2 regions of the Kosakonia sacchari SP1 genome follow, and region 2 is predicted to be linked to the other one. Evidence: predicted binding sites of a transcription regulator. Region 2 holds the regulator's gene; the other holds the start of a gene.
The links. Region 2 encodes Fur, which represses iron uptake genes when iron is present. Its sites were predicted from a motif close to ATAATAATGAGAACNACTATCAA; they were not measured.
Positions count from the first base shown of each region.

Region 1: fepD (Fe(3+)-siderophore ABC transporter permease) is a predicted target of Fur. The motif match lies at 1,975-1,997, and genes of this name have one in related genera.

Region 1 is NZ_CP007215.2:3,536,674-3,542,368, reverse strand. It holds gene fepG (iron-enterobactin ABC transporter permease) at 1-959, opposite strand, end outside; gene fepD (Fe(3+)-siderophore ABC transporter permease) at 956-1,960, opposite strand; gene entS (enterobactin transporter EntS) at 2,073-3,314, shown strand; gene fepB (Fe2+-enterobactin ABC transporter substrate-binding protein) at 3,315-4,274, opposite strand; gene entC (isochorismate synthase EntC) at 4,461-5,636, shown strand; gene entE ((2,3-dihydroxybenzoyl)adenylate synthase EntE) at 5,646-5,695, shown strand, end outside.
Region 2 is NZ_CP007215.2:3,414,671-3,420,365, reverse strand. It holds gene C813_RS39205 (beta-N-acetylhexosaminidase) at 1-1,294, shown strand, start outside; gene fur (ferric iron uptake transcriptional regulator) at 1,409-1,855, opposite strand; gene fldA (flavodoxin FldA) at 2,148-2,678, opposite strand; gene ybfE (LexA regulated protein) at 2,842-3,123, opposite strand; gene ybfF (esterase) at 3,256-4,029, opposite strand; gene seqA (replication initiation negative regulator SeqA) at 4,212-4,769, shown strand; gene pgm (phosphoglucomutase (alpha-D-glucose-1,6-bisphosphate-dependent)) at 4,794-5,695, shown strand, end outside.

The sequences.
Region 1 (5,695 bases), 120 kb from region 2:
ATAAGGTAAATACCGCCGAGGCTGACGGTCACCACGCCGACCGGCAACTGATAAGGCGTAAAGCCTCGCTGGGCAATCATATCCGCCAGCAACAACAACACCGCGCCACACAGGGCGGATTGGGTTAACCCCCAGCGCGCAGTGGCGCTAACCCGGCGGGCGATATGCGGCGCGACCAGCGCGATAAACGAAATCGGCCCCGCCAGCGCGGTTGCGGCGGCGGTGAGTGCGACGGCGACCAGCATCAGCAGCAGACGTGAACGCTCAACGCTGACGCCCAGCGCGCAGGCACTGTCGTCACCCATTTCCAGCAGCCGCATACGACGTGCCAGCAGGGCGGCAAAAAGAAACATCACCAGCATGATCGGTGCGGAAGGGACGGTTTTCACCCAGGTCAGACCATTGAGCGATCCGGCGTTCCACAGCCCGGCGGAGAGCGCCGTTTCCAGCGAGGCATGCAGCAGCAGCCAGGTATTAAACGCCACCAGCATCGCGCGCACGCCAATACCGACGATGATCAAGCGGAACGTCTCAATGCCGTTGCGCCAGGCCAGCAGCCAGACCACCAGCGAAGTCAGCAGACCGCCGAGCATCGCCGCCAGCGCGATAGCGGCCAGATGCTGACCAAACAGCACCATCGCCACCAGCACGCCGCTCCACGCGCCGGTGTTAAAGCCCATCACATCCGGGCTGCCGAGCGGGTTACGCATCAGCGACTGGAAAATCGCGCCGCTCACGCCAAGCGCCGCGCCAACCAGTAATGCCATTAACACGCGCGGCAAGCGCCACTCAATCACGACCAGTTGCATGGCGCGTGGCGCATCGCCGGTGAGCGCGTCAAGCACCTGCGAAAACGCCAGCGTCACCGCACCGCTGCGTAAACCCCAGTTGGCTAAAAGCAACGCGGCGATAACCATGAACAAGCAGCTGCCGAGCAGGCGGCGGGAGGGAGCCATCATAAGCCGCCTCCGCGCGCGTGGCGCACCAGCACAATCAATACCGGCGCGCCGATAAAGGCACTGACCACGGAAACCCGCAGTTCGCCAGGCACCAGCAGGCGGCCAATGATATCGGCAAACAACAGCAGGGCTGGGGTGGCTATCAACGTGACCGGCAACGACCAGCGGTGATCCGCGCCCACCAGCCAGCGCGCCATGTGTGGCATCATCAGGCCGATAAAGGCAATCGGGCCGACAACCGCCGTCGCGCTGCCGCATAGCACCGTAATCACCACTAAACCGAGCAACTGCGTGCGCGCCACGCGGCTGCCCAGCGCCGTAGCGGTGTCGCTGCCGAGGCTCAGACTGTTCAGCGCGCGGCTCAGCATCAATGCGATGAGCGCTGCCAGCAGCACCGGAATAAGGACAATTTTTAGCGTTTGCAGGGTGCGGATATCCAGCGAACCGGCCTGCCAGAAGCGCAACTGGTCGTAAACGTCGGCATTAAGCAACGAAATGCCGCTCGATAGCCCTTCCAGCACCGCCGCCAGCGCCACGCCCGCCAGCGTCAGGCGAACCGGGCTGAGCTGCCCGCCGCCCTGACTGCCGGTAAAGGCGACCAGCAGCGACGCCGCCAGTGCGCCGCAAAAAGCGAGCAACAGTTGTTCAACGGGCGTGACCGCGCCCAGTAGCGCCGCGCCGAGCACAATGGCGAAGCTGGCACCAGCGTTAACGCCGAGTAAGCCAGGATCAGCGAGCGGATTTCGCGTGAGGGTTTGCATTAACGCGCCGGCAATCCCCAGTGCGCCGCCCGCGAGTAAACCAGCCAGCGTACGCGGCAAGCGGGCATCGTTGATGATGGTGCAGTCCGCGCTATGGCAGACGCCAGTCAGGGCGTCAATGACGACCGAAGCGGGCAGGGGTTTTGCGCCAACAAACAGGCTGAGTGCAACGGCGACAACCAACAATATTAATAACCCGGCGAGGGCAACGGGGCGCGCCGGGAAGGCAGAACACGACATAAAACGTCCCAAATTTGATAATGATAGTAATTATCGTTATCGATCTTGTTTTGATATGTTATCATGCGCAGCCTGCGAATGGACATAGAAAGTGTGTATTTAAGGCATTGGAATGAAGCAACAATCCTGGCTGTTGAACCTGAGTCTGCTGCGTACGCATCCGGATTTTCGCGCGGTATTTCTGGCGCGTTTTATCTCGATTCTCTCGCTGGGTTTATTGGGCGTGGCGGTGCCGGTACAAATTCAGGCGATGACCCACTCCAGTTGGCAAGTTGGCCTGGCCGTCACGCTGACTGGCAGTGCCATGTTCGTCGGCCTGATGTTTGGCGGTGTTCTAGCGGATCGATTTGAGCGCAAAAAACTGATTCTGCTGGCGCGTTCCACCTGCGGCATTGGTTTTATCGGCCTGTTTCTGAATGCGTTGTTGCCGGCGCCTTCGCTGCTGGCAATTTATCTGCTCGGTTTGTGGGATGGTTTTTTCGGCGCGCTGGGCGTAACGGCGCTGCTGGCGGCGACACCCGCGTTGGTCGGGCGTGAAAACCTGATGCATGCTGGCGCAATTACCATGCTGACGGTGCGGCTGGGTTCCGTTATTTCGCCAATGTGCGGCGGTTTGCTACTGGCGACCGGCGGCGTGGCCTGGAACTACGGACTGGCGGCGGCGGGCACGTTTATCACCTTGTTGCCGTTACTTAGCCTGCCAGCATTACCGCCACCGCCACAACCGCGCGAGCACCCGCTGAAATCGCTCCTTACCGCCCTGCAGTTTTTACTTCACAACCCGCTAATTGGCGGCATCGCACTGCTTGGCGGGCTATTGACGATGGCAAGCGCGGTGCGCGTGCTCTACCCGGCGCTGGCGATAAGCTGGAATATGTCGGCGGCCGAAATTGGCTTGCTGTATGCCGCACTACCGCTCGGTGCGGCCATTGGCGCGTTAACCAGCGGCAAGCTGGCGCACAGCGAACGCCCCGGCGTGATTATGCTGCTGGCCTCCGTTGGCGCGTTTATCTCTATCGGTTTGTTTAGCCTGATGCCCGTCTGGGTGCTGGGCGTTGTGTTTCTGGCGCTGTGCGGCTGGCTGACGGCGGTAAGTTCGCTGCTGCAATACACGCTGTTGCAAACGCAAACCCCGGAAGCGATGCTCGGAAGAATTAACGGCTTATGGACGGCGCAAAACGTCACGGGTGACGCCATCGGGGCGGCGCTGCTTGGCGCGATGGCGTCGATGATGACGCCGGTTTCGTCAGCAAGTATCAGCGGTTTTGTGCTGGCGATTGTTGGCGTGTTGCTGGTGGTGGTGCTCGGCGAGCTGCGGCGTTTTCGCCAGGCGCAGCCCGCCACAGAAGCCTGATTACCCAAACAGCGCCGACAAACGTTGTAACACGCGGGTGGCGCTGTAGTAATCAAGGCGGAACGTTTCCGCACCCAGCGCGTACACGTGGTGGTTTTGCACCGCGGAGAGGTGCGCCAGTAATGGGTTCTGGCTGAGTGCGTCCGCGTCTTTCTGGTCGCTGGCAAACAGTAACAGCGCTTCGCCATTCAGCCCGGCGGCCAGGTTCTCTCCGCCCAGTTGAACGATGTCATGACGTTTCCCCTGGCTCTGGCTGGTGTGCAGATTCGCTGGTAACGGCGCGAGGGTAAAGCCCAGTTGCTGCATCAATTTTCCCTGCGCGGACTCTTCAGTCCACAGATTCGCGCCGTGCGCCGCCGGGGTATAAACCAGCGCGGTGACCGGCTGAGGTGGCAGTTTCATCCGCGCTTTAACCTCAGCAAGCTGTTTATTGAACTGGCTGATACGCGCCGCTGCCTCTTTTTCGTGACCGGTGATTTCGCCAAGCTGCGTTAACAGCGCCTGCCAGCTTTTGTCGTCGTAGTTGATGATAAGCGTCGGGGCGATGGTCGAGAGCTGATCATACAGCGACAACGCGGAGTCGCCGCCGGTGGCACTGATCAAAATTAAATCCGGCATCTGCGCGGCAACGGCTTCAGCGTTGGCTTCACCGATGTAGAGACGCGCGACATTGCGCTGTTTGGCGATGTCGCCCCACTGGCGCAGAAAGCCCTGCTCGTCGGCGAAACGATTATTTGGCGTGGTCGCGCCGCTGGCGATAACCGGCGCGTCAATCGCCAGTAGCGAACCGGTGAGCGTCACGCTGGTGGAAACAATGCGCAGCGGCTTGCTGGTAAGGGCGTGTGTTCCGTGGTTGTCGGTCACCTGGCGAGGCCAGTCGGCGGCGGTGGCTGAGGTTAGTCCTAAAACAAAAATGCTCAAAAACACTAAGGGTTTACGGCTCCATAAAGAGAATCTCACAAGGCGTATCCTGTTTTTGCTGAGGTTAATGCTTCTCATTTTCATCGTTGAATGAAGCAGATGCAAGCATTAGCGCTGCTGGCGAAGAATCTGCTGTTGACAGAGCAGGGCATAACTTTTTATCTTACTGCAACAAAACACAAATGATAATCATTCTTAGTTCATTTATCATTGTTGGAGGATGATATGGATACGTCCCTGGCTGAGGAAACCCGGCAGTCTGTGAATACGCTGGCCGCAGATCAGTTTTTCTTTATGTCGCCGTACCGCAGTTTCACCACCTCCGGGTGCGTGGCGCGTTTCTGCGAGCCTGCCGCAGGCGGCGATGCGCCCGACAGCGCTTTCCAGCAAAAGCTGGCGCAAGCCTTTGCCGATGCGAAAGCGCAGGGCGTTGCCCGCCCTGTGATGGTAGGGGCGATCCCGTTCGATACCACGCAGCCGTCTGCGCTGTTTATCCCGCACACCTGGCAAACTTTCTCCCGCCCGGAGAAACAGCGATCTGCGCGCTATTTCACCAGCGGCGCGATGCCGAACGTCACGGCGCAGCAGGCGATCCCGCCGCAGGAGACGTTTATGCAGATGGTGGCGAACGCCGCCGCCCGCACCGCCACGCCGGAAGTCGACAAAGTGGTGCTCTCGCGTCTGATTGAGTTAACCACTGACCGCCGCATCGACAGCGGCGTGCTGTTAGAGCGCCTGATTGCCCAGAACCCGGCCAGTTTCAACTTCCACGTTCCGTTGCCGGATGGCGCCGTGCTGTTGGGCGCAAGCCCGGAATTGTTGCTACGTAAAGAGCAGGAGCACTTCAGTTCTCTGCCGTTAGCCGGTTCCGCTCGCCGTCAGCCGGACGACATTCTCGATCGCGAAGCCGGCAACAAGTTGCTGGCTTCGGAAAAAGACCGGCACGAACACGAACTGGTGACGCAGGCAATGAAAAACGTGCTGCAACCGCGCAGCCGAACTCTGACGCTGCCGGATTCGCCGCAGCTCGTCACCACGCCAACGTTGTGGCACCTGGCCACACCGATCACCGGCACTGCAGTAGCCGGGGAAAACGCGCTGACCCTGGCCTGTCTGCTCCACCCGACGCCCGCGCTGAGTGGCTTCCCGCATCAGGTGGCGAAACAGGTGATTGCCGAGCTGGAGCCGTTCAACCGTGAGCTGTTCGGCGGCATCGTTGGCTGGTGCGACGCCGATGGTAACGGCGAGTGGGTAGTCACTATTCGCTGCGCGCGGCTTCACGATAACCACGTTCGGCTGTTCGCCGGTGCCGGGATTGTTCCGGCCTCTTCGCCACTTTCAGAGTGGCGCGAAACCGGCGTCAAGCTGACCACCATGCTGAACGCATTTGGTTTGCACTGAGGACCAACCATGACCATTCCTTTTACCCGCTGGCCGCACGAGTTTGCAGAGCGTTACCG
Region 2 (5,695 bases):
GATCTCGATGGAAGCGCGTTACGATCGCCTGATGAAAGCAGGCAAAGAGAAAGAGGCAAATCAATATCGTCTGCTGGATCCCACTGATACATCGAACACCACCGGTGTGCAGTTCTATAACCGCACTGGTTATCTCAATCCGTGCCTTGATTCGTCGCGTAACTTCGTAGACAAAGTGATTGGTGAAATCCAGCAGATGCATAAAGAAGCCGGGCTGCCGCTGAATACCTGGCATTTTGGCGGTGACGAAGCGAAAAACATCTATCTGGGCGCCGGTTATACGGATCAGAAAAAACCGGAAGCGGGCAAAGGCATTATTGATCAGAGCAATCAGGATAAGCCGTGGGCGAAATCGCAAGCCTGCCAGGCGATGATCAAAGAGGGCAAAGTTGCCGACGTGGAACATCTCTCCAGCTATTTTGGCGTTGAGGTCAGCAAGCTGGTGAAAGCGCACGGCATTGACACGATGCAGGCGTGGCAGGACGGTTTGAAAGATGCCAAAGACGCGTCGGTGTTCGCCACCGATCATGTCAATGTTAACTTCTGGGATACGCTCTACTGGGGCGGTTTTGACTCGGTGAATGACTGGGCGAACAAAGGCTTCCGCGTTGTGGTCTCTAACCCTGATTACGTTTATCTCGATTTCCCGAATGAGGTCAACCCGGCCGAAAGCGGTTACTACTGGGGTACGCGTTTTAGCGATGAACGTAAGATTTTCAGTTTCGCCCCGGACAACATGCCGCAGAACGCGGAAACCTCGCTCGATCGTGATGGCAACCCGTTTAGCGCGAAATCCGACAAACCGTGGCCGGGCGCGTATGGCCTTTCTGCGCAGCTGTGGAGCGAGGTGGTGCGCACCGATAACCAGATGGAGTACATGATTTATCCGCGTATGGTTTCGGTGGCTGAACGTGCATGGCATCGCGCGGGCTGGGAGCAGGATTACAAAGCCGGACGTGAATACAAAGGCGGTGAGACACATCTGGTAGATGTGAAAGCGCTGGAACGTGACTGGCAACGCTTTGCGAACCTGTTAGGTCATCGCGAACTGGCGAAACTGGATAAGGCTGGTGTTCATTACCGCCTGCCAGTACCGGGCGCGCGCGTGGTGGGTGGAAAACTTGAAGCCAATACCAGCTTCCCAGGCATGGTGGTTGAGTTTTCAACCGACGGCGGCAAAAACTGGCAGCGCTACGACGATAAAGCGCGTCCGCAAGTGAGCGGGGAAGTGCAGGTGCGAACCGTCAGCCCGGACGGTAAACGCTTTAGCCGTGTCGACAGCGTAAAAGCGTAATGTGAGGCAGTGATTACACCCGGCGGCGCGAGCTTGCCGGGTTTTTCTTTTTTGCCAGTATTGCAGGCAAAAAAAAGCCAACCGTCAGGTTGGCTTTTTAGGCTTCAAAAGCTGTTATTTCGCGTCGTGCGCGTGTTCATCTTCGCGGCAGTCACCTTCGGCGCAGTGACCGTAAAGGTAAAGACTGTGGTTAGTCAGGCGAATGCCGTGTTTCGCGGCGATTTCACGCTGACGCGCTTCAATGGAGTCATCACTGAATTCAATCACCTTGCCGCAATCGAGGCAGATCAGGTGATCGTGGTGATGTTGCTGAGTCAGTTCAAAAACGGACTTGCCGCCTTCGAAGTTATGACGGGTCACAATCCCGGCGTCGTCAAACTGGTTCAGTACACGGTAAACCGTTGCCAGTCCGATCTCTTCGCCCATGTCGATCAGTCGTTTGTATAAATCTTCCGCACTGACATGATGGTTATCCGGTTCCTGAAGCACTTCAAGGATTTTTAACCGAGGAAGCGTGACTTTCAGGCCGGCCTTCTTTAATGCGGTATTGTTGTCAGTCATGCGGAATCTGTCCTGTTGCTATACGATTCACTTCCTTAGCGGAAGTTATAAGGAATGCACCTGGGGTAATGCGTCTCATTATAGAACTGCCATGGCTGGATGAAAACTGCAAGCCCTCAAGTAAAGTAAGCTTATAAAACGTGGTGTCGCCAGCAAAGTCCTTTACGGCGGCACCCAGTTTAGCAGGGCTCATTGTACAGCGATGGATAAAAAAGTTAAAAATTTGTAGCAATTATTTCCATTGCTTTTATCTATTAATACGGCGCAATCCACAGATTACGCCGTAAAAAACTCAGGCATTAAGGATATCGTCCAGGTGCAACTCTTCGCGAACCTGTTTTACCCATTTTTGAACGCGTTCGGAAGTCAGCTCAGGTTGACGGTCTTCGTCAATCGCCAGGCCAACGAAGTGGTCATCGTCCGCCAGACCTTTAGAGGCTTCAAAATGGTAGCCCGCAGTCGGCCAGTGACCAACAATGGTCGCGCCGCGCGGTTCGATGATATCGCGAATGGTGCCCAGCGCATCGCAGAAATATTCCGCGTAATCTTCCTGGTCGCCACAGCCGAACAGCGCAACTAATTTACCGTTAAAGTCGATCTCTTCCAGCGTCGGGAAAAAGTCATCCCAGTCGCACTGCGCTTCACCATAGTACCAGGTAGGAATGCCGAGCAACAGAATGTCATACCCTTCGATATCTTCTTTGCTGCTCTTGGCAATGTCATGTACGTCGGCAACGTCTTTACCAAGCTGACTCTGAATCATTTTCGCGATGTTTTCGGTGTTGCCGGTGTCGCTGCCGAAGAAAATGCCTGTAATTGCCATGAGTAAAATAACCTCTTGAAACTTAATGAGTATGGTGGTGGCGCTACGCCTACAGATAAGGGCAATCATAGCAGAACAGGGAAGCACGCGGAAACTGCTATCGCGTCGGACTGCACTGTATGACACATGAAAGTGTTATTTCGATGATGTTTCGGAGGATTCGCTAGCCGCGCAATGCCTTCAGCTGCGCCAGCAGCATCTCTTCGATAAGCTCGCTGCGGCTCATATCACGCGCTTCCGCCAGCTCGTTTAACGCATCGACGGCTTCCACGTTGAGTTTTAATTCGACACGCTTAAGCCCACGAACTTTATCGCGTTTTAGCTGATTGCGTTTGTTGATGCGCAATTGTTCATCGCGCGAGAGCGGGTTTGTCTTCGGCCGTCCCGGGCGACGCTCATTCGCGAACAGATCTAGTGTCGTACGGTCCGTTTGTTCTTTAGCCATGGTCTAAGCATACTACGGGAAAAACAAGCAATCGGGCGGCGCGCCCGGGCTGAATAGCGCGCCATCATACATCAGCACAACGGACACGCCAACGACCGGGCGCGTTGAAACGACCAGTCGCCGCCTTTTTAATCAATTTGTCTTTTCAGCGAGATAGCGACGAATAGCACGCAAAACCGCGTCGGGTTTCTCGGCATGAACCCAATGGCCGGCACCGGCAATCACATGCGCTCGCGCTTGTGGGAACTGCGCCAGCAGCGTGTCACGGTAGGCTTCAGTGACGTAAGGGGAATTTCCACCGCGAACAAACAGAGCCGGTTTGTTCCAGGCCGGAACCGTTTCCCAGCCGACAATATGCGGGTATTGCTCCCATAACACCGGCACGTTGAAACGCCACGTACCGTCGACAAAGGATTTCAGCAGGAACTGAATGACACCTTCTTCATTTATATGTTCACGCATCAGGGTTGCAGCTTGCTGGCGAGTGGATGCTTCTGCATCACTGACCGCGTTGATGGCGGCAAAAATTTCGTCATGGCGGCGCACCTGGTAATCCACAGGCGCAATATCAATCGCCACCAGTTGATCAATACGCTCTGGCGCGAGCGCTGTTAACGCCATCACGGCTTTACCGCCCATGGAGTGACCAATAAAGGTCGCTTTGTCGAACTGATGAGCGTTCAACGTATCCAGCAGATCCTGCGCCATGGCCGGGTAGTTCATTTCTGAAGAGCGGTCTGAAAGGCCGTGGTTACGCATATCCACTTGCAACACGTCATGATCCTGAACCAGTTCACGGGCGAGCACTCCAAGATTATCAAGGCTACCGAAAAGACCGTGAACAAGGACGATCGGAGAATTGTTGTGCGGATGTTGCGCAGTTTGCGCGCGCGTATTCAATTTCATGGCAAAGTTCTTTTTTTCACTGATTCGGGTTAGGTTATTATGTTGAACATTCTGCCGCCCGGCCGCAAGGTTAAGAATTACTCTTACTTTTGCCGCCATCCTGGTTTGACGCTATCCGCTGTTGAGATTTCACTTTATAATCCCAACACTTGTATTCAGATAAGATATCGCACTGGATTAAGATGAAAACGATCGAAGTTGATGATGAGCTCTACAGTTATATTGCCAGCCACACGAAGCACATTGGCGAGAGCGCATCCGACATTTTACGGCGCATGTTAAAATTTTCCGCCGTTCCTCAATCATCACAGCCTGCCGCTTCCCTCGCGCCAGTAAAAGAGACGCGTACTGTCAGCACCGTTGAAGGGGTTAAACCGACAAACACCGCCAAAGACAAAGTCCGTGCCGTGCGCGAGCTGCTTCTGTCTGATGAATACGCCGAGCAGAAAAAGGCGGTGAATCGTTTCCTGCTGGTGCTGTCTACACTCTACTTACTGGATGAAAAAGGGTTTACGGAATCCACCGAGTCTCTGCATGGGCGCACCCGCGTATACTTTGCCGCGAACGAGCAAACGCTTTTGCAAAACGGCAATCAAACCAAGCCGAAACAGGTGCCGGACACCCCTTACTGGGTCATCACCAACACCAATACGGGTCGTAAATGCAGCATGATCGAGCACATCATGCAATCAATGCAGTTCCCCGCGGAATTGATTGAAAAAGTTTGCGGCACAATTTAATCCTTGCATTGAAAGGACCAGGCAATGGCTAACCATCCGCGTGCGGGGCAACCTGCACAACAGGGCGATTTGATCAACGTCGCTCAGCTTACTGCGCAGTATTACGTGCTGAAACCGGAAATTGGAAATTCAGAACATGCGGTGAAGTTCGGAACATCCGGTCACCGTGGCAGCGCAGGTCGCCACAGCTTCAACGAGCAACATATCCTCGCCATCGCTCAGGCTATCGCCGAAGAGCGTGCGAAAAACGGTATTACCGGCCCGTGCTATGTGGGTAAAGATACCCACGCGCTGTCTGAACCGGCGTTTATCTCTGTGCTGGAAGTGCTGGCAGCCAACGGTGTGGACATTATCGTGCAGGAAAATAACGGCTTCACGCCGACGCCTGCCATCTCAAACGCTATCCTGGTTCACAACAAAAACGGCGGCGCGCAGGCTGACGGTATCGTTATTACGCCATCACATAACCCACCGGAAGATGGTGGGATCAAATACAACCCGCCGAACGGCGGCCCGGCGGACACCAACGTCACCAAAGTGGTGGAAGATCGCGCTAACGCACTGCTGGCAGATGGCCTGAAAGGCGTAAAACGCATTACGCTGGATGCCGCGCTGGCGTCCGGTCATGTGACGGAAAAAGATCTGGTACAGCCGTTTATTGAAGGGTTGGCGGATATCGTCGATATGGCGGCTATCCAGAAAGCGGGTCTGAAACTGGGCGTTGACCCGCTGGGTGGCTCCGGTATTGAGTACTGGAAACGCATTGCTGAGCACTACAAGCTGGATTTGACCATCGTTAACGATCAGGTCGATCAGACGTTCCGCTTTATGCATCTCGATAAAGATGGCGTTATCCGTATGGATTGCTCCTCCGAGTGCGCCATGGCGGGCTTGCTGGCGCTGCGTGACAAGTTCGATCTGGCCTT